Regions from separate parts of the Rossellomorea sp. KS-H15a genome, predicted to be linked through region 1. Evidence: riboswitches for the same ligand, from Rfam matches in the RefSeq annotation. Region 1 holds a riboswitch; each other region holds the start of a gene.
The links. A riboswitch is a leader RNA that binds a small molecule or an ion and turns the genes downstream of it on or off. The one in region 1 is predicted to bind cyclic di-GMP.

Region 1 (5,511 bases):
ACGGATTTCCTCTGTTCCTTTCAGCTGACTATGTACGACCTTGGTGGTGAATTTCATTTCACATTCATCCTTCCTCAAGCTATGTATTTTTAAAAGTGTACCATATTCAGAAGATTGTGAGGAGTATGAGGTTCTGGATAAAGAAAAAGAACCCATCGCTTTAGGGCAACAGGTTCTCATCGTCAGACGTTTTCTAAACACCCGATCAGGCGATTTTCGATATCCAACGCCAATCGCTTCAATTCATCGTTATCTACCATTTCAATCAGCTTGCTTGGCTTTGCCATCCCGATCTTAGTCGTTCCCTTTTCGGTGTATACCGTCACTTTACAAGGCAGGAAATAGCTGACGAGCATGCTTTCTTCCAGCACCTTTTTCGCTTCGTGGGGATTACATACTTCCAGGACAACGACTTCTTCGTTAAAATCCAGCCCTTTATCCTGAAGCTTTGCGGCCAGGTCAAGATTCCACAGAACCCCGAAGCTTTCTTCTTTCAAGGCTGCCTCTACTGCTGATACGGCATCCTTCACATTCATTGAAACTTCTTTTGTGTAGTGGAACATTTTGATCCTCCTTTTTGAGTCATGGTTACTTATACCTCATAGCGTATAAAACGAAACGTCTTCTTAAAGGTCCGTCCCTCCCATTATTCCATGCCTCCGACCATTTTACCCATCATTTCTTCGTTCATGGGGCCGACGATTTTGTGCTGGATGAGGCCGTTTGTGTCGATCATGTAAGTGGTCGGGATCGTGAATGCCCGGTACTCGTCTCCGATATCCCCTTTTTCATCCATGAGAATGGGGAAAGTGAGTTCATAGCCGTCGACAAATTGCTGGACTGCCTTCTCCCCATCATCCTGTGAGGTCAAGTTGACAGCAAGGATTTCGACACTTTCTTTTTTCGCGTTTTTTTCGTAATACTGTTCCATATGGGGCATTTCCGCTTTACATGGCGGGCACCAGGTGGCCCAGAAATTCAGGATCACTTTCTTTCCCTGATAGTCGGAAAGCTTGACTTCTTCACCATCTAAAGTGGTCAAGGTAAAGTCCGGTGCACGATCCCCTTGGGTGAGCCCCTGCTTGGCATCAGTCAGATCCATGGACTCTTTGGCCAACTGGTCAGCCTCTTCTTTTGCCTTTTTTTCCTGTTGATCCTGAAACAAATTCACCAGGAAGATCCCGATCAGCAGGGCAACGATCGCCAGAGCAAAATTTCGTTTATTCAATGTTCGTTTTCCACCTTCCGTTGAAAAAGATAAGATAAACCATCACAATGAGATACGTCCAGGTGACAGTGGTAAACACAAAGCCTCCATAAATGGATTGGAATAGCAGCTGAATAAGGGTGAAAACGATCACCAATTGGATGGCCCAAGTATCGCTATCATTTTCTTTTTTCAGTAAAAATAAGATCAGTGCACCGTTGATGATGAATTGAGATACCCCTGCAAGAATATCAAATTGGAGCAAATGAAAGATAAGTTCAAAGAAAACGACTGTGCTCATCCAGGCAATGACCAGGTGAGACGTCCTACCCACCCTTTTAACGAAAATGAATAAAAGCACTGTCAGCAAGCCTAACCAATACCCCCACCTTCCACCATTGAAATAAAGGATCGTAATGGGATGTTCAATGACATTTTGAAAATCAACGAGAATGACACTCAGCTTCCAGATGACCAAAAAGTAAAAAACTCCATTTGAATACCAGTCGCTAGCCTTTCGATTCCAGAAGTAGAGGAAAAGAAAGGTCAAAATGAACGAGGCGATGATTGCTCCCCAGGTAGATGGGAATGTAAAGGTGCCTATGGTGTACCATCTTTCATCCATTCAGTTCTACACCTTTCATAGAGAAGTGTTTTTTTTCACGACGATATAGTAGACAGAAGGATGCAGATGCCCCACTGTTGTCTTGAATCCTGCTGAATTGAGCTGACGTTCAAGTTCCTCAGATGGTATACGTTCTTCTAAAGGAGGTCCCATTTCCGATTCCACCGCTTCCCAATCAAGAATCAACCAGATTCCATCGTCCTTCAGCATATCGTGAAGATCCTGAAAGACTTTGATCAGGTCCGGCACTTCATGTAAGACGAAGGCAGAAACGGCCCTATCCAATGTACTTTTGTTAAAGCTAAGGTATTCAAGAGACGACTTTACATACACGATATTATCTATGTTTTCTTCCCCAGCACGATGTTTAAGGTACTCAAGCATCTCCTGCTGCAGGTCTACCGCCTGGACCTTCGTCTCCACCTCTTTGGCAATCGGAAGGGTTAGATAGCCATTCCCGCAGCCTAGATCGGCAACGATATCCTCCTTCCTCAATTGAAGCAACTTTAATACATTATCCACTGGTAGGAGCTCTTGTCGTTCCGGGTCAAGGAGCTTTGAAGCTTTGTGATGTTCGAATAAGTGTCCGGTCATGACGTTTCCTCCGTTCGAAATATATACCCTATTATGTATTAGTATCTTAAATTTCCATCATTCAGGCAAGTGATTTACTCATAGTGTATCCCTTACCGTCATGATTACAGACGGTGATAGTGCTCTTTTCCCGGCAAAAAAGGATCCCTCTCTGAAGGATCCTTTCGTATACGACGTGAAAATATGCTACCCTGTGAAGGAATCTAAATCTTAAGCAGCTCTCAATCCTTCGAGGATGAGCATGAAGTATTTGACGGTATCTCCACCGCGTTGATTGATAATGTCAATGTCATGTAGAATCTTTTGTATCTCTTCGATTCCGACACATTCAATAAACATCTCACACACTTCTTCCGCAGAGTACTCACCAATATGAGTGTACTTCAATGCTGTGCGATTTCTTCTGCAGAAACTTCTTAATTGTCTTTTTATATCTGCTAACTCCAACATCATCATCCTTCGTACAGATTCAAATCCAACAAAAACGAACATTCCCAGAGAAAAAGCCCACCAAAAAGGCAGGCTGAATGATACTAGAAAAAGATTCGAATTAGTATTCATTGCTCCATTGTTTTCGGTAACCCGGCGATCATTATTTTAATAAAAATGGTAGACCCGTGGTTTTGCGTCCTAATCTTTCAATTAGTTTGCCTTTTTCGAAAAATCACTTGAATATTGCCATTATACTAGAAAAATAAGGATATGAAAACAGTCTTTCGTAAACAAGTTGTTGATTTACCAGTTAACAATCTTTACAAGTAGTTGGAAGAAAGAGTTCCTCCGCCTTCACTCAAAAAAGTCCCCCTTCAAAATAGAAGAGGGACTTTTAAAACTTAAAAGTTAATATATTGACGTGGGTTAACAGCATTAGCGTGTGACGCACTCCATGAACCTCTGTATAGTTCAAAGTGTAAATGCTGTCCGAAAGAGTAACCTGTGTTACCCATGTAACCGATTTTGTCACCTTTATTTACTGCTTGTCCAGTGCTCACTAATGAAGAAGACATGTGGGCATACACAGTGGTAAACATTTGACCGTTAATAGAGTGAGTGATGTACACTACGTTACCGTAGCTTGAGCTGTAATGGCTCTTGATGACATAACCATCTGCTGCTGCAGAGATTGGAACACTTCCACGTGCCGCAATGTCTGTACCGTAGTGGAAACGTCGCTCACCATTTAAGACATCCCAACCAAAGTTGGTTGTGATTGTTCCACGTGCTGGTGCTGTCCATGCTCCTGCACTTACAGGGGCACTTGGAGCTGTTTCTTCAGGAGCTACTGATGCTGATGAAGACCCGCCGCTGCTGCTTGCTGTCGCCTGCTGTTGTGCTGCTGCACGCTTCGCCGCTTCCGCTTCTGCCTGGCGCTTACGTTCGATTTCACGCTGACGGGCTAATTCTGCCAGACGTGCTTGCTCAGCCTGGATTTCACCTTCAAGCTGATGTTCCATTTTTGAAAGTTCATCGGACTCTTTCTCAAGATCGGCTTTTTCTACTTTTAATGAAGCCTGTTGAGCTTCCAGCTGCTTAAATAATTCAGCTTTTTTAGCCTTTTGACTATCAAGGTCTTTCTTCAACGATTCCAAGTTTGCTTTAGACGATTCTAGATCAGCAAGCTCCTTTTCCACTTCCGCTTGCTTCTTCTCTAATTCCTCTTGATCACGTTTCTGTTCGTCCATGATCTTTTTGTCTGCACTTACAATGGTATTCACTGCTGTGACACGGTTGATGAAGTCTCCGAAGCTTTCCGCTCCTAGTAATACGTCTAGATAATTGGCAGAGCCGCCTTTTTCCTGAATGGCACGAGCACGTTCCTTCAGAAGTTCATTTCGCTCTTCAATCTTCTTCTTTAACTCTTCAATATCCGCTTTAAGTTTATTGATCTTTGCTGTTGTTTCATCAATTTCTTTTGTTTTTTCTGCAATCTTTGTTTCTGTATCTTTTAATTTCGTACTGATTTCGGCAATCTGTGATTCAAGGTCTTTTTGTTTATTGATCGTTTGGTCGATTTGAGAATTTTTTTCACTAATCTTGCCATTGATCTCTTCTTTTTTAGATGAAACGTCGTCCTGCTGTTTCTTCAAGTCCTCCACGGAGGAGTTAGCGCTAGCAGTGGTTGCTAACGTTGGTAGACTTCCGATTGTTAATGCTGCTGCAATAGATAATGATATGAAATACTTCTTGTTCAAGCGGCATGCTCCTTTCAGCTTCTATCAACCTATCAAATTTTACACTTTTAAGAATTTACGCACAGACATAAAGCTTCCCCAAGCCCCGATCAGGCAACCCATTAATAGAATTAATCCGTTTACTTGATAGATAAAGGGGGTAAAATCTAATATCTGAATAAAATTGTTTTGTAGTTTTGGTTTAATAAATCCATAGGCATAGTAGTAACCTGTTGAGACAAGAGCGATCGGGATAATAGAACCTAAAATTCCAAGCCATAAACCTTCTAATATGAATGGCCAGCGTACAAACCAGTTGGTTGCACCCACGAGTTTCATTATCTCGATTTCCCTTCTTCGGGCGACAATGGTAATTTTGATTGTATTTGAAATGAGGAACATTGCCGTGAACAACAGACCGATGATCAATACAAGTCCAACATTCCGACTCATTTCCAGTACATTGAATAGTTTTTCAATCTTCGCTTCCCCGTAAAGGGCTTCATTGACACCATCAAATTTGCTGATTTGACCTGCGATTTTCCCGGTGTCCCTTGGATTGTCTGCTTTTACGATAAACACATCATATAATGGGTTATCTTGTTCAAACAATCTGAAATCGTCTCCCAGATCCTTGACGAGGTTTTGAAGTTCTTCTTCTTTGGAAGAATACTCAACCGATTCCACACCACTTATGTTTTGTATCTTCTTTTCTATTTGTTCGGTTTGGGATTTTTCAGTCCCAATTTCGAGTAAGACCCGTACTTCAACGTCTTTCTCAATATCGGTTGCTACCTTATTCATGTTTAGCATTAAGACGATGAACACACCAACAAGTAGTAGTGTCACGGTAACGGCACTCACTGATGCAAATGTCATCCAGCCGTTACGACCAATGCTTTTGAAGCTTTCTC
Region 2 (5,511 bases), 720 kb from region 1:
TTCTTTGGGGATCTGGAGGGGTATGTATCTTCCTATATTAACACCTTTACAGTCCCGGAAGATAAAGCGTTGACAGATCAGGCGTTTGATCTGGATCAGAAGCTTCAGGCGATCAAGGATGAGGCACAATCCCTCCTGCAAAGACCCGGATCTTTGACAAGGTCGGGAGTCGGGCGCTGGATCACTGTGGTGACGGCCATTAATTATTACGCAAAGCATCTGCTTGCTTCCTCCCATCGAAAGGTGCCGGCAACGGTTTCCGAGGAGCTCAGCAGTGCGTTTTCAGAAACGGAAGAAAAAATCTCTCAAAACATCGAGACGCTTCGGCAATTGTTAAAAGAACAGGGAAGTGCTCCCGTCATGTGGGATTTAAGCCCGGAGCGGGAAAGAATTGAAACTCAGGCTCCAAGCTGGCGTAAGTCCCAGGTGGACCTTATTCACCATTTCTACTATGTGTGGAGGATCAATCAATCGATCGTGGCACTTGGAGTGGAATTAGGGGCAGAAGTAAAGAAAGGGTAAAGCGGATTTCGCTTTCCCTTTTTTTATTTGGCCATGAGGTGTTTTTTGTCAGTAATTGTTTTATCCTGTCACAATTCGGGAAGAGCATACCATCGACATAAATGTGAGGTGGAAGAATTGACAACGAACAGTTTACTACTGACAAAAGAAGATATGACAAACCCTGAGATTGTCCCTCAATGGGTTATAGAAGAATATAAGAATTTTCATGAGGTTGTAACTGACCGCACTTTCCCTTGTTACTTCGGGATGACCGGAGAGAAAAAGGGGGAGCTTCGGTATTCCTATATCAGTCATGACAATTGGGAGCATCTTCCCCAAACGATTCAGGAGTTCATCGACTTGTTTGATGTACCCGAAGGAGAACGCTTGATCCGTCACGGTTTCTTTTTATTTGTGGAGCCTGAAAGGGAGAAGAGGTCCGTCCCTCATTACAGAGATTATTTCTGGAGGATCCTGCAGTTTCTCCATGGTGAGGATAAGGAGGATTGGCCGGAAGATTATCCAGAGGACCCTGATCACCATTTGTGGGCTTTTTCCTTTGCAGGGGAACCTTTCTTCGTGTTTGGGAATGCCCCTGCCTACAAGCAGCGAAAGACGAGGGATCTTGGGAATAGCTTAGTACTGGGATTTCAGCCAAGAAGGATTTTTGAAGGCTTGGAGGGTACCTCCAAGGGGGGAATCATGTCCAGGGAAAAAGTAAGAGAGCGGGTCGAAAAATGGGACGGCTTACCGAAGCATCCTAATATCAGTCATTATGGGGATCCCGAACACCGTGAGTGGAAGCAGTATTTTATTGGGGACGATGTGGAACCGATTGAAGGGAGATGTCCATTCCATCATAAATAATGTAAAAGAGTGCCGGGGTGTTCCCGGCACTCTTCTTTAGTAGATATCTACATTTCCACTGGACACTGAAACATCAATGGTATTTTTCCCGGAGCCTGAGACCCCTGAAATATCCCCGTCTTCTACCTTTTGATTTTTTAGAGGAAGATTGCAGGAAATATCCCCGCTGCTCGCCTGCCCCTTCAGTTTAAAGCTTGCTTTCTCCGGTAGATCAAGCTCCACTCCCCCTGAGCTGACATCGAATGTCATGTCTCCCTTTAAGGAGTCCATGGTGACCGTTAATTCCCCTGAGGATAAGTCGCCTTCAAGGGGACCTTCAAAGTTTGATAATTCTACATCCCCCGAACTGATATCCACTCTTCCATCCTTTGTAGTGAGACCGCTTGCGACCAGGTCCCCTGAAGAGCCATCATGTTCGAACACATTTGTCTCGATGTTTTTAAGCTGCATATTCCCAGATCCCATGTCAATGGACAGTTCATCGAGCTTCCATTTCTTTGAATCAGATTCTCCAGCCATCACAAAATTGCCGGCGCCAATATCGATTTCCATGCTGTTACTATATTCTTTCGGAACATAGACCGTAACGTTTGATTTGCGGTTGAATCCAATCCATTGATACCATTTATGCTTGACCGCTACGTCAATCGTTTCTCCGTTCACCGCCAATGTCATTGTCCCTTTTCCCTCTATATCGACCTGTACTTCATTCTTGTCAGTTGGTATGACTTCTGTGTCGCTGTTTTCCAAGTCCAGGTCGATATGTTTGATATTATTCGTGACTTCAATCCGTTCTCCTGACTGACTTTCTTTTGCAAACAGTGATGTATTGTCATTTAGGATGACATAGAGCGTCCCCAATGCAAGCAGTGCAATCATGACGGCAAATGCGTTTTTCATTTCAATCCCTCGCTTTGGTTTGATTTTCCAATTGATACATTTATTTTAATGCAGTGGAGAGACTACGACAATGAGCCATAGGATTATTTTTGAATGGGACCAGAGGCGTAGGGTTGCCGGAATTGAAATATCGAGGCGTGGAATCTACTACAATCGTGGATGCTTGATTTAAATAGGCAAAGGTAGGGTACAAATAGATTAGACAATGCAGATAAGGAAGTGAAATCATGGAAGGAACACCTATGCCCCCAACCTTTTACGAGCAGCCGACGCTGGAGCTTGCCAAAGCTCTGTTGGGGTGCGTGTTAGTGAAAGAAACCGAAGAAGGGATCGCTTCAGGTTATATTGTAGAAACAGAAGCCTATATGGGGCCGATCGACAGGGCCGCCCACAGTTACGGAAACAGGCGCACAAAGCGGACGGAAGTGATGTTCCATGAAGCTGGCCGCATTTATACATACGTCATGCATACTCACTGCCTCGTAAACGTAGTGAGCGGAGAAAGGGAGAAGCCTGAAGCGATCCTCATCAGAGCCGTAGAGCCTCTTCATGGACAGGAGCTTATGGAAGCGAGGCGCCCCGGTCATGTGAAGAAGAATTGGACCAATGGGCCGGGAAAGTTGACGAAGGCTCTGGGCATTACCATGGAGGATTATGGGGGGAGTTATTTACAACCGCCGCTCATGATTACAGAAGGGTATCAACCTGAAAACATTTCCGCCGGGAAACGAATTGGGATTGATAACACAGGGGAAGCCAGGGATTATCCATGGAGATTCTGGGTTAGTGGCAATCCATTTGTTTCAAGATAGTCTTTCTTTATGAATTTTCAAATAATTTATGGAAAATACACCCCATAAGTACTAGTTATGTGGTATATTTTTCTTATAAGACAAATATCTTTATAAGCTGACCATTCGACTGGGGGCTTTGAACCTAAATGATAGATGGGCGCTTACATTTAGGGGAGCCAGTAGCGCAACCGACCACATGCGAACGCGGATAATGCGTTTTTGTGTGGTTTTTTTGTGGGTAAGACCAAAAACTAAAGAGAGAGTATAGGGGTCCTATGAACATCTTTACTATTTTCCAAGACGACTTTATCTACCATGATTTTCAGCCATTATATGATATGGGTGAACATCGAACCCTCTATGCTTATGAGGGTCTTTTGCGAAATAAGTATAATGAAAATCCCGAAAGTGTATTTCAATCGGCCATGAAGGCCAATATCTTGTACAAACTGGATACGTTGTCCATTTCAAAGGCACTTGAAAGTTTTTCGGAAAACGGGATCGGGGACTGTAAACTGTTTCTCAATATTTATATCACCACGATTTTGCACCCGAGCTTTCACACCTATTTTTCCGATCTTATGGACCGCCATTCTGACATGAAGGGCCGTCTTGTGCTTGAAATTAATGAGTCCAGTGCGGAAGAGCTTTGGCAGAATCCGTTGTTGAAAGAGTCTTTGAAGGAACTGAAGCAATATGGTGTCTGGTATGCGATTGATGATTTCGGGCAGGGGACGTCTTCCATCAAGAAATCCATTGAATATGAACCGGAAATCATCAAGCTTGACCGCTATTTCGCCATGAATTTGGCACAGGATGAAAAGAAACAGCGGTTCCTCTCTTTTTTCAGCCAATTCTACGGAAGTGATACGTTGATTGTGTTAGAGGGGATCGAAACAAAACAGGATATGCAGGTGGCAAGGGAAATCGGGATAACGATTGGACAGGGCTTTTATTTAGGAAAGCCGAGCCGGTTATTGGCTTAGAAGGTGAGAGTGACTCTGACATAGCGGGGTCACTCTTTTTGTTACCGAATTGTCAGATTTGAAATAAAATTGAAAAATTTTAACATTTCTATTAAACTGAGGAAAAAGAGAATAAAAGGGGATTCAATATATGAAATATCTCAAGTTTCCAATCAGGTTCATCTTTTATTATATTCTCGGTCTAATTGGGATCCTGGCCGTGAGTATTGCCCCGGAAGTGTTCAAGGAAAGAGGGCTGTATAATGTTGTTGGCTACTTGGAGGAGTTCATCAAGTTCATCTTTGTTTTCATGGATGGGGCCAATTGGAGTTATTCATATAAAGGGATTACCGTCAATTTCCTCGATATGCTTTGGGGACCATACCTGTATTCACTGCAGATTATTGGGGGAGCATTGGGCATAGGGCTTGGTATTGCCTTTATTCTTACCGTTTTCACCGTCTTTTTACCCCGACCGATCACATCGGTTCTTAAGAAAGCATTGAATCTCTTGGAGACGGTGCCTGATTTAATGTTTGCGTTCATGCTCCAGTTGATGATTGTCTATGTATTTAAATATTTCGGTGTGGAACTGATGAATTTTACCGAGTTCGGGGAGGAGAAGATCTTTCTTGCCCCGATGATTACGCTGTCGATCATCCCGATGATCTCTTTTTTCCGGATCCTCATTTTCATTATGGAAGAAGAGTTATTGAAGCCTCACATTGAATTTGCCCAGAGTAAGGGGATGTCGAAAGGGCGGATCCTCTTTTCACATGTTTTGAAAAATATCTCACCAAGTCTTTTCTATCATGGAAAGCTGATCATTTGGGGGATGCTATCGAGTTTATTCATCATTGAAACCATTTTTAACATGAGAGGAATCACCTATTATATCATACAGGATTTCAGGCCGATGGTCATTGCGATCTCATTGATTATGATCTACACCCCTTTTTTCATCGTGTACCAAGGTGTTTACCTGTGGATCAATCATGAGAGCAGTGAGGATCACGCGAAATATAAACGGGATAAAACGAAATGGACTGAATGGAAGATATGGGGCTTTCTATCGACCATACGCAGGCTGTGGTGGCAGCATATGCATAATGGCAAATTCGCCACCGGGTTCACGGTGATATTTGGTTTGATCGCGGTCAGCTTCCTTTATTCAACATTGAAAGAAGAGCCCATCAAACAAATTCAATTTATGAAAAATGATGAGGGACGGATCATCAGTGCCCCTCCTCATAAACCATTTGGGGACATGATTCTGGGATCGGATTTCTTCGGTTACAGTATTCTCGATCAGCTTATTGTGGGGGCGAAGTATACCCTGTTGTTTGCTTTAATTGTTGCTTCCCTGCGGGTGGTCGGGGGATTCTATCTTGGTATCGCCTATCATTTCCACTTGAAAGAAAGCAGGAAGAACTGGCTTGACCGCATGGTGGATTCGATTCACTTTCTTCCTTTAAGTCTTA
Region 3 (5,511 bases), 310 kb from region 1:
GCTCCTTCCCATAAATGACCCTCTTCGCCTCATCCAAACTCAAACTACAACCCGTCAACTCTACCATGTTGGTTCACTCCTTCTATTTAGGGACGGACCTCAGAAAACATGCTATTTTCGGTTCATTCCCATTGTTATTTGCTGTTATTCCTCGTATTTTCTCTTTAACGCTTTAACTTGATGAGGGACGGACCTCTTGGCTCACGTTCCCACACAAAAAGGAGGCTCGACCAAAGACAGACTTCTGCCTTTGGTCGAGCCTCCTTTCAACTAATATCTCTAGGCTCTCATTATTTAAATGTGATTGATTCCAAGTCCGATCGTTTCGTGCTCCAACCCCTTAATGGGCGCACCAATCGTTCCATATAACGCGACGGCAATCCATTCGCCTTCCTCTTCACTTTCATACGGAGTCCCTCTCACAACGGAGAAGCGCAAGCCCACCGTCCGCAGGATCTCTCCCAATTGGGTCTGACCGCGGGTGACCCCTGTCAGTGCTTCCATGATCGCGTGATACAAAGCATGCATCTCCCGGTACAGATCTTCCCGGACCAGGTCACTCCGCTTCGCCGCTGTTTCTATCGCGGCCACGATTTTCTGGCTGTCCATCGATCCGATCTTACCGGTGCAGTAACTCCAATTCAGCTCATTGAAATGACGGTTCCACTCTTCCTCTTCCCTGTCTAACAGGAGAAGGAGCATGGCGTTCTTTCCGATACGAGTATGATCTGTCTTATTCAAGTGGCATTCGCACCTTACGTGAAAATTCTAAAAATACTAATAACTACTATTATTGTATGGTCTGATTCATAAGAGGTCAACGAAAAAAACGGTGATTTTAGAAACTTAGAGAGGTAGTTTGGTAGCGTGGTAAAGGGTTTTTGAAGGATTATGACAGGAGGGCTAGTGGAGGTCCGTCCCTCAAAAAAAGACGTACCTGTTCAGGTTCGCCTCATTCCTCCTTTACTCTTCTTGTTTTTTTCCTTTTCCTTTGAATACCTGGGGATTGTTCATAAGATAGGTGACGGTTCCGTCATCGGATTTCAGGCTTAAGTAGGATAGGATATCCTGCTTGTCTTCGCTGGTGATCGGGCCGTCTACAGGGTATAGGGGCAAGATATTCAGTTGCTCTGTTCCCTCCCGCTTTTCGAGTACGATCTTGCAATCCTTTGGTGTGTTGTCGCCTATCCGGACGAATTTGAACGGGATGGAGTGGCTCCGGTCGACGGGAACGGCAAACAATGTCGTGAACCCGACTGTTTCAAGAATCTTATCCGAGTACATGATGCTCTCAAGCGCATGAGAAAATCCCGGCGGACGATTCACCACGACCAATTTATTGTAATAATGCTGCCCTTGAAAAACGACTAAATGTTTTCTTGTTTTCTTGACGATTCTCTTGGAAACGTGAAAATCCTCCAATATTAAAAGAAATTCTTTACTCATACTTTCCTCCTCCTCAGAATAGGAATTTTGTCCTACTGTTTATGAATTTCGACACCAATATTCAAAACCCTCTATATTTTTCCAAAAATATTTTACTTTTTTCATTTTTTAATTGGGTTTTCATATGGTTCTTCGTGTTGTACTTCTTTCTCTACATATTCCTTATATCGACTTATTTGTGGTGCGGGAAAATAATTGAGCGTGCGTTCCTTGGAAAGCAAGGGGTTATCAATGGAATGGATGTAAAAAGGATAACTGCTCCAGGGGTATGTCTCGGGGTGGATGGTGAGTTTCGCTTCAACAGGATTGTGGTGGATATACCTGCTCGCTTTAATGAAATACGATGGCGTATCAATCTTGGTCGATCCATACCGCCCTTGGAACACATGACCGACATAATCATATTTCTTGTTGAAATAAACGGCGTAGCGGGTATGGAGGATACGGATGAATCTCTCAAGTGGAACTTCGTGGGTTTCAAGCAGCAGATGGATGTGGTTGGACATCAAACAGTAGGCGTGGGTGGTGAATGGGTACTTTTCTTTCGTTTCCTGCAAATACGTTATATACTTCCTGCGGTCTTCATCATCATGAAACAGATCCTGCTTACGGTTCCCCCTCGCCGTCACATGATAAGTCGTTCCCGGACTCCAATTCCGAGGCGTTCGAACCATATCATCACTCCTTCTCTTAAATCTCATATTCTTACACTAAACCTATTCGACACAAATACGTAAAATCCTCTTTTTTATTGAGGGACGGACCTCCATTCATTCACGAAACTCTGTGAACGAAATGGGTAGAGAGGTCCGTCCCTCCTTCTATCTCTCTCTTCTGTGGCCGTCAAGGTTGGTGATGCTGTTATGTGTGTAGTAGATGACTCGCTGTTTTCCAAGATGTTTCGTACTGAATATCAGATTCGACTCCGGTTTCATCTGGATCCATGTGATGACTCTCTTTTCGCCCCTCGTTGAAAGATTGGCCACTCTCCCTCTTGGTTGTTCCCCCATTCCATCTCCACCTTTTCCCCCAATTCGACAAAATTACAATTATATTTACATTTTAATACGTTTTACTGTAATTTTGTATACCTTTTCCAAATTATCTCGAATCGTAATCAAAATAACGATTTCAAAACGTGTAATTTCCTAATACCTCTACATAAAAGCTTTATCTTGAAGAAAAAAGGGATAGTCGGTGAAAACAATGGAGCTACATGTAGAATTACAGCATTACGGCAATGATGTATTGGAGCTTACCCAGAGAGAAGCCGCCCTTCGCCTGAATATCAGTCAGGGCGCACTATCAAACTATGAAACTGGTGCAAGGGACATCCCTTACAAGATGCTGCTTACCTTTAAGGAAGTCTATAAAATCCCGACCCATGAAATGAACCGGATCATGTATGGCGAGGAAAGCGACAGCCTTGGACAGAGTCACGATCCCATGATTCTGAGAGAAACCTTTGAAGACGAAGAAACAAAAGAAATCCTGAAAACCCTCGGGGAGCATCCCAAATTCAAGCGAACCCTGTCATCCCTCTCCTACTTCACAGACAAGCGCAAAGAAAAATTCATCGCACACGTCAACCACTTTTATCAGACGATGAAGGGCTGGTAGAATCCTGTGGGAGGGACGGACCTCACTATCCGCAACTTAAACCCTGTTATACCGGGATTTCCGCTCCCATCTCCTCATAAAAGCGAGGTCCGTCCCTCTATATGTTGAGACAGGTCCCTCCACCAAAAAAAGCGCCTAGATTCCCGGGTTGGGGGTCTAGAGCGCTTTTTGGTTTGCATCTATGGTGTATCCTGATTGGAGTTCTTGTTTGAGCCAGTGAATCATTGTGTTGGTGTCCATGTTTCCTTGTTGACCTTTGTCGAACGCTTTTTGGATCACGTTCAGAATATGCTGATCGCCGTTCACATTTCCTTTCAAAATGACAACCTCCTACATCATTAAACAGTTTATATCACTTTATTACACTATTAGACGGTTTTTCAAACATCAATTTTATGCTATATTACCAGAAAAAACCACTAAATGGAAGATAAAATTTATTGAGAATTATCTTAAAAAATGACTATATACCTATTCAACTACTCTACCCTCTTGTCGATATAATAGTGGTATGGTCTTGAAAAGTGGCAAAATCATCGAAAGGTGATGACGCAAAGCTAAAGGGGCTATTACATGCCAGCCAGCTACCAAACCAAGGAGGGATTATTTTGTCGTTTTTGACACCCGAAGAAATAGTAGTGAAAAAGAAAGCTCGAAAAATGTGGATGTACATAGGTTTATTTGTTTTTACTGTCGCGCTTATAGCGGGCACAACATTTTTAACGTACAACATGTAAAAGCGTCCTGAGGCGCTTTTTTAATTTTATAAACTTTCATTCTACAATTTATGGAAAGTTTCGGGGTTTTTCGATAGAATAAGAGAAGTAATCTAAACTAGTTGGAGGCAACCATATATGCATAAAGAAGTTAAACTCATCCGGGGATTAAGACAACCATCCTACTTCTTTTATCAATTGAAAGAAACGGAAGTATTAAGAGGATATAAACAAAAGATATTCCTTGTTTTCCTATTGTCTGCCCTTGTCTTTGGCCTCATATCTTCCTTTGGAATCGGAATGGATCCTCTATCAAAGGAACTGACGAAACTTTCACCTTTCACATTCGAGATGGAAAAGTTCTTATTTTTATTAGGTAGAATCATTTCTGGAATATTATATGCGGCGGTGATCCTGTTTGTACCAGCCCTGATTTTCTGGACGATTTCAGACGAAGGGGAATATCGCAAGCTCGTCATCACGCAAAGCCTAGTTCTTATCATTTTATTAATTGAAAGACTAACGTACATTCCTTTATCCATTTTCCTTTCACTTGATTGGTTCTCATCGCCTCTATCACTCGGAGTCATCGCTCAATACATAACCGCTAAACCATGGGTCATCTATTTCCTGGGCTGTTTCTCCCTCTTTAAGATATGGGTTTTCTATATTCAATATAAAGGAGTCAAGAGACTCACCCAGCAAAAAAACTGGCTCATCTGGCTCGTGATTTTATTAACAAATCTACTATTCTGGGCTGCTACTGCATTTCTGGCATTCCTGGATTTATCCACTCTAATCTAACTATTTAAAGGCTGTGAACAATCATGCATAAACGAACCATAATATACACCACCCTCACTGTGTCGCTCCTTTTTATAGGTGCCAATACCTATCTCATTGAAAAAGCGGACAGTAAAGTCGACCGGGAGGTCCGCGTCGCCGAATGGGAACCCGTCAACAAAGGGTCTCTCGCCAAAGAAATGCCGAAAGCAGGAGTCGTCGCTTCCGAAGAAGAAAACTACATCTATTTTAACGATGAATTCGGTTCCTTCAAAAAATTCCTCGTCAAGGAAGGGGATCAGATCAAATCGGGAACTCCCCTCTATGAATACGAAGTAACCGATCAATCTCAGCAAAAGAGCGTACTGGAATCAGAAGCTGATCAGCTCGAAGACGAGATCGACAGCATCGAAGATAATATTTCCGACCTGAAGCGACTGGAATCATCCCTTCCATCAGGCTCAACGGATGATAAAGAAATACCGATCGACGCCAGTGCCCTTCAATCGGAATATGATCTGAAAAAAGAGATTGCCGCAAAAGAATTGGAAATCGATCGCCTTGAAAGCCAAATCGACAATCTTGAGCGCCAAATCAAGGATATCGAATCATACGAAACGACCCTGACCGTCCAAAGCAGCGTGGACGGAACCATTAAGGACCTTTCCCATGCGATCGACAATCCATTGATCACGATCGCATCGCAGTCCACCGTCGTCACAACCGAACTGACGGAAAAAGAAATCGTCAAAGTCGATGAAAACATGAGCGCAACCGTTCAATCGGATGTTGAGAAAAAGACCCAAAAAGGAATCGTTACCCGGGTAGCAACCTTGCCAAAGAACGATCCTCACATCCAAACCGACAGTCTGTACCCTGTAGAAATCAAACTGCAGGACACAAAAAACGAACTGCTTCCAGGACACCATGTCTTCCTATCCATCAT
Region 4 (5,511 bases), 320 kb from region 1:
ATGTAGATGATAAGACTGAAGCGCCAGAAAACGATACAGATAAACCAAAAGAAGAAGAACCTAAAGAAACTCCGAAAAAGTCAGAGGATGAAAGTTTAAATACTGAAAAACCATCTCAATCTATAGATGGGGCAGAAGAAACACAGGACCAACAAGTAGATAAAAATAATGTAACGGAAAAAGTGCCAAATAAAGAAACGATAAAGCCATCAACAGAAGGAGGAGAAGACAGTGAATTGGAAAAAAGCTCTTAAAATAGTAAACCACTTTATTTCCACCTTATTAATTATCATTCTCTTGTGTTCGTTTTACGTAATGATTTCTTCAAAGGTAAGTGGAGGTCAGCCAACCATATTTGGTAATCAATTAATGCTTGTTCTCTCAGGATCCATGGAACCAACAATCGATACCGGATCTGTTGTTGGAGTTAAGGAAGTAAAGGACACTACCAATCTAAAAAAAGGAGATATCGTCACCTTCTATTCTCCTATAAAGAAAAATACGATTGTTACCCATAGAATTATAGACGTCAAAGGCGAAGGTGAATTCACACAATATATAACCAAAGGGGATAACAATGAAACGGATGACCCTCGGCCAGTACCATCATCAAAGATTATAGGAAAGTATTCTGGTATAAACGTTCCTTATGTTGGATATATCCTTCAATTCTTACAATCTAAAAATGGAATTGCCCTTAGTCTCATTTTGCCTGGGATGATCATCATCATATACAACATTATTTCGTTGTGGATGGCATTTAATAGAGAGTATGGAAGTAAAGGTAAAAGTAAAGAAGAAAGAGTTGCTTAAGTTGGTATTCACTACTGGTTTAACTAGTAGAAAAATATAAATCACAAAACATTTGGAGGGAAAAATCAATGAATTTTAAGAGACAGCTATTAACGGGAGCATCATCAATTGCAATGGGAGCTATGGCAGTTATGGGAGGAACCTTTGCATACTTTAGTGACACCATTGAAACAGAAGGAAAGTTTACTAACGGAACGATTAATATTCAACCTGAACAACCTTATCTAGAAGCATTCGAACTAACAGGGTGGAAGCCTGGTGATAAGTTAGTGGCAATGGTAGATAATCAAGAACCTGCAATGGTTGTGAATAATCAAGGAACATTACCGGTAGATGTATTTTTAAAACTAAATTCCTCTTCTGTTAAGGGATCAGACAATGCGATTTTTGTAAAACAACTTAAATTTGGTAGCGACAATATTTTAGATCCGAGTTGGGATTCAAGTGGTGATGGTAAAGTTTCACTTGCAGAACTTTCTACAGCGTTAAAAGGAGATACTCAGTTAAATGGTAAAACAGTGAGCGGCGTAGGAAAGTACATAGGCTCTCTGGATACTAAAAAAGGTTATAATGGTGAGGATATTGCAGGTGCACAAACAATTAAATCTCTTAAGTATGAATTAGAATTTGAAGATACTGGTGTAGAACAAAATAATCTTCAAGGTGATGTTACTAACTTAGGATTTACATTCACTGGATTGCAGTATGAAGGAACGACATATGATAAAAATAACTTAGATAATTATAAAAAATCAGATGGTTCTCCAGCTTCTGGTGGTGGCGGTGTCTACAAGCAAACTGGTGACATCAATGATAAGAGCGGCTCAGCCGGAGGTCAATAATAATAGAGAGTTGATAAAACTATAGGTGGGGGTTTCCCCACCTATTTTGTAGATTAAAGGTGGTGCTTATGAATAAACAGATTGTAAGTGTAGGGATATCCCTACTTTTAATTATGATATTAGGTATAATCAATACACCATTTTTAAGTACAGTTGCCGAAACAGCACCTAAAGTAATAGATATTAGCCTAGATCGTGGAGAGACGTTTATTGAGTTAAACGCCCTGAAGCCAGGGGATCGAATTTTAGATTCCATCAAAGTCAAAAACGACGGAAACGTAAATATAACGTATAACCACTTTGCAGAATTTCGGGGAGGCTCCGAAAAATACTTCAATAAAATCTTATTGAACGTTAAAGATAGCAATAATAACATTTTATATGAAGGGCTCATCAAAGATTTTAATGAAATTGAATCAAGAAAGTTAGCTAAAAGATCAACCGAAGAACTATTCTATGAATATATCATCCCACCGGAATTAGGGAATGAATATCAGGGGCTCTCAACATCAATTCTGTTGAAATATTACGCTGAGGAGTATGGCGGAACTTCTAACGCTGATCATGAAACTCCATCTTCAGGTTCTGAATCCCCAAACAGTCAACATGATGAAGAAATAAAAGGTGTCAAAGATCCAACTCAATCAATACATGTGAATTCACAAGGAACAAAGCTCCCTAATACCGCTACCAACATCTACAAGATACTAGCTCTAGGAATCATTTTAACAACTCTTGGATTAATCTTTGTTTTTATCAATAGACGCTTTACAAAAGAAAGGTAATAAAATAAAAAGATTAAGAGGTGATTCCATGTACAAAAAAACCTGCACCCGCTGTACCAGATCATCCTACAGCAGCACCGAATCGGGTCAATGGATCTGTCCTTCATGCGGATTCGACCTAACCAACCAGGCGTTCTACAGCCCCACGAATTACCAGAATATCAATAAGAAAGTCCTCCCTCTAAGAAGAAAGCTTGAAAGCTATAAAAATAGCCTTTATTCGTAGTGGTTCGACAAATCTCTTCGATTATTTTATTCAACTGGTTTTAATTTCTAACGGATTGTCAGATAAGGGTTTAATATGTAGGAAAAAAGTGTAAAATTAATTATCAGAATAGACAAAAAACAACACGGCGCCAGAAAATATAATAGTATAATCGAATTAGTTCGAAGGGAAGAGTCAGATAAAGGCAAACTCGTCGAAAGATGAGGACGCAAAGTCACAGATCTAAGGTTTGAAAATAGTCATATCCTCCTAAGCATCTTGAATATAATGAACAGATTAAATAATGAAGAAGGTGTGATCATTTGCGAACGATGATGGCTGGATTGCCTGGAATACATACATGTATTTTGGGAGGGTATTTATATTGACAAATCGTGAACTTGATCTCGAATGGATGGAACTCATTAAACAAGCACTGGACGCCGGTATTTCTAAACAAGAAATCAGAGAATTTCTCCACAATCAAACCCAGGAACTAAAAGCCGGGTACAAAGTGATTTAATATAAATAAAGTCTTGCGAATTCTTCGCAAGACTTTATTTATTATCTTATTTTCACTTATGAAAGAGATCATTGATAATAAGTAGAATCCAATTGTAAAAACGAGCGCCATTAGGATGACTGAAATCCCTCGGATATTTTAAAAATTTGAAAACTTACCATATTTTTCTGAAATATTTCACCTGTCTATAAAAAAATCAATATGGTATAGTTATATAAAGAATATACTAACAAATCAGGGGGTACTTTACATAAATGTTAGAAAAATTACCATCGGGAACTAAAATAAGTATTACCCGTTCAATTAAGACCTCATTTGAAAAATATATGGCTTCCATTCAATGGGATGAAAATAAGTATAGTATACAGGATTTTATAACAGTATGGCGTGAATACATAAACAACCATGCATCATGGTATAAGAACCTGGATGAAGAAACTAAGAATGATCCACAGTTTCATCAAGAACTGTCAATCAAGATAAATGAAACAATTGAAAAGATTCTCTCCGAAGAACCGAATGAGGAACAGATTGAGAGTATTCATCACTTACAAGATCAATTAGGAACAAATATTCATTATTCGTGTAAATCAGAAGCAAAATTCTTGGAAGAAAAATTGAATCTGATGTCCAAGAATAAGTAATAATAACATTTATTTATCAGAGTTACCGAGAAAAATGAGACGTTAAAGCCTTATCATAGCAAGGTAAAATAGCCTTGAACAATAAATAAAGTCTTGCGAACCCTTCGCAAGACTTTATTTATTGCCTAATTTCCATTTATTAAATTCAATGAACTCCCGGAACTGTTCCTTGGTGATTCCTGAGTCCATCGCTTCTTCTGCAATCTTCATCCACTCGTGATCAATGTTTTGATCCTCGGGTTGATCATATAGGAGAGCATCCATGGGAATTCCTAAAGCCGCGGATACTTTCTCAAGGAACTGAATAGAAGGGTTTTGTTGAAGGTTCCGTTCAATTGAACTCAAATAGGACTTCGCTACGCCGGCTTTTTCAGCGAGCTCCGTCATGGACATCCTTTTTTCTTGTCTATATTTCTTAACTCTCTCTCCAATCATCAGGGACACCTACCTAATGACTTCATTATTGAAGTCACAATATTAACTACAATTATATCATAAACATTTCGACAAGAAATTACATATTTTCGTATTATTAAACGCTCGGCTTTGCTGTTGCCAGGATCCTTGGCTTAGAAATCATCTTCTTGCGGAACTCACGGACCAGTTCATCCCCTGAGTATCCTTTCTGCACGAGGTCATCAAGCAGAATCTCCGCATATTCATTGCGTTGTTTCTTTAATTTTCCTTCAAACATAATGCTGATATGTTCATCCATCTCCTTGATGCAACGGATGGATGTCATGAAGGCAGCGGGATCATTGGCTGCATGGGAAATCACGACCTGGATTTCCAAATCTTCCTTCCTTTGCTGTGCCTTTTGGAAAAATTCAATGTATTCATTCGACATATATGTTTCGACAAGCCAGGTTTTCTGACCGTCTTCTTTATTGATGATCAGACCGTCCACAAGCTCAAAGTCATGCAGTTCCTCGTCCTCCACTACTTGAAGGGAAATCACTTTAAAGGTTTTCATGAACGAACATCTCCCATTTAAAGGTTTTATCAAATTATATCACAGGCCGAATTGTTTTCCCTAATACATTTACCGATGAAAAAAATGACGAAAGATGCAATTTTGTGTTTTTGACCATGTTTTTAATGAAAAAGTGGAAAATCTCCCTAGGCGAATTTCCGAAATTCAAGCCGTTTTTGCCTCGAATTTCGGAAATTCACGATTTTACAAGAGTTGCAGTTCGAAGGTAAGATGATTACACCTTAACAGAAAGGAGGAAATGAACCCAAGTGATCAACCAAGTGACCCTGGTGGGAAGGCTGACGAAAGATCCGGAAGCGAGAAAAACGATGGAAGGAAAATCAGTACTTAGCGTGACGATTGCCGTGAACCGGCCATATAAAAACCAGCAAGGTCAGATCGATGCAGACTTTGTACTCTGTACGATATGGAACCGTGCAGCGGATAATACGGAGAAATACTGCAGGAAGGGTTCCGTCGTCGGGGTGACGGGGCGCATCCAAACTCGATACTTTGAAAATGATCAAGGAAAGCGCACCTATATCACAGAAGTCGTCGCTGAAAACATCCGGTTCCTGGACAGTAAGCAGGCGTCCCCAGTGACACCTGAACGAAGCAAGAAGGAACCAATCGAGTTGCCGTTCTAATATTTTCGCGAGGGAGATGGAGTTGTGGCCTCACTGCAAGAACTTGAACAAAGAGTCGATCGACTGGAAAAAATGACGG

Region 2: it holds a riboswitch for cyclic di-GMP, as region 1 does, so the genes downstream of both, M1J35_RS03780 (EAL domain-containing protein) here and M1J35_RS00115 (hypothetical protein) in region 1, are expected to answer to the same signal.
Region 3: it holds a riboswitch for cyclic di-GMP, as region 1 does, so the genes downstream of both, M1J35_RS01515 (hypothetical protein) here and M1J35_RS00115 (hypothetical protein) in region 1, are expected to answer to the same signal.
Region 4: it holds a riboswitch for cyclic di-GMP, as region 1 does, so the genes downstream of both, M1J35_RS01570 (anti-repressor SinI family protein) here and M1J35_RS00115 (hypothetical protein) in region 1, are expected to answer to the same signal.

The regions. Positions count from the first base shown of each region.
Region 1 covers NZ_CP096886.1:21,832-27,342, forward strand. The annotation lists gene M1J35_RS00090 (trans-sulfuration enzyme family protein) at 1-57, opposite strand, end outside; gene M1J35_RS00095 (DUF302 domain-containing protein) at 183-563, opposite strand; gene M1J35_RS00100 (redoxin domain-containing protein) at 647-1,228, opposite strand; gene M1J35_RS00105 (hypothetical protein) at 1,221-1,832, opposite strand; gene M1J35_RS00110 (class I SAM-dependent methyltransferase) at 1,848-2,426, opposite strand; gene M1J35_RS00115 (hypothetical protein) at 2,637-2,882, opposite strand; cyclic di-GMP riboswitch class I at 3,000-3,088, opposite strand; gene M1J35_RS00120 (murein hydrolase activator EnvC family protein) at 3,260-4,618, opposite strand; gene ftsX (permease-like cell division protein FtsX) at 4,658-5,511, opposite strand, start outside.
Region 2 covers NZ_CP096886.1:746,644-752,154, forward strand. The annotation lists gene M1J35_RS03760 (FUSC family protein) at 1-522, shown strand, start outside; gene M1J35_RS03765 (YqcI/YcgG family protein) at 676-1,371, shown strand; gene M1J35_RS03770 (DUF4097 domain-containing protein) at 1,408-2,271, opposite strand; gene M1J35_RS03775 (DNA-3-methyladenine glycosylase) at 2,499-3,083, shown strand; cyclic di-GMP riboswitch class II at 3,188-3,268, shown strand; gene M1J35_RS03780 (EAL domain-containing protein) at 3,341-4,051, shown strand; gene M1J35_RS03785 (ABC transporter permease subunit) at 4,182-5,511, shown strand, end outside.
Region 3 covers NZ_CP096886.1:330,891-336,401, forward strand. The annotation lists gene hutH (histidine ammonia-lyase) at 1-67, opposite strand, end outside; gene hutP (histidine utilization transcription antiterminator HutP) at 295-741, opposite strand; gene M1J35_RS01490 (hypothetical protein) at 964-1,446, opposite strand; gene M1J35_RS01495 (transposase) at 1,548-2,120, opposite strand; gene M1J35_RS01500 (hypothetical protein) at 2,268-2,456, opposite strand; gene M1J35_RS01505 (helix-turn-helix domain-containing protein) at 2,653-3,066, shown strand; gene M1J35_RS01510 (hypothetical protein) at 3,223-3,384, opposite strand; cyclic di-GMP riboswitch class I at 3,583-3,658, shown strand; gene M1J35_RS01515 (hypothetical protein) at 3,921-4,586, shown strand; gene M1J35_RS01520 (efflux RND transporter periplasmic adaptor subunit) at 4,610-5,511, shown strand, end outside.
Region 4 covers NZ_CP096886.1:344,635-350,145, reverse strand. The annotation lists gene M1J35_RS01590 (hypothetical protein) at 1-254, shown strand, start outside; gene sipW (signal peptidase I SipW) at 232-813, shown strand; gene M1J35_RS01580 (TasA family protein) at 882-1,655, shown strand; gene M1J35_RS01575 (transcription factor S-II central domain-containing protein) at 1,724-2,440, shown strand; cyclic di-GMP riboswitch class I at 2,840-2,997, shown strand; gene M1J35_RS01570 (anti-repressor SinI family protein) at 3,031-3,168, shown strand; gene M1J35_RS01565 (hypothetical protein) at 3,423-3,812, shown strand; gene M1J35_RS01560 (helix-turn-helix domain-containing protein) at 3,927-4,247, opposite strand; gene M1J35_RS01555 (YwpF-like family protein) at 4,345-4,785, opposite strand; gene M1J35_RS01550 (single-stranded DNA-binding protein) at 5,055-5,432, shown strand; gene M1J35_RS01545 (hypothetical protein) at 5,457-5,511, shown strand, end outside.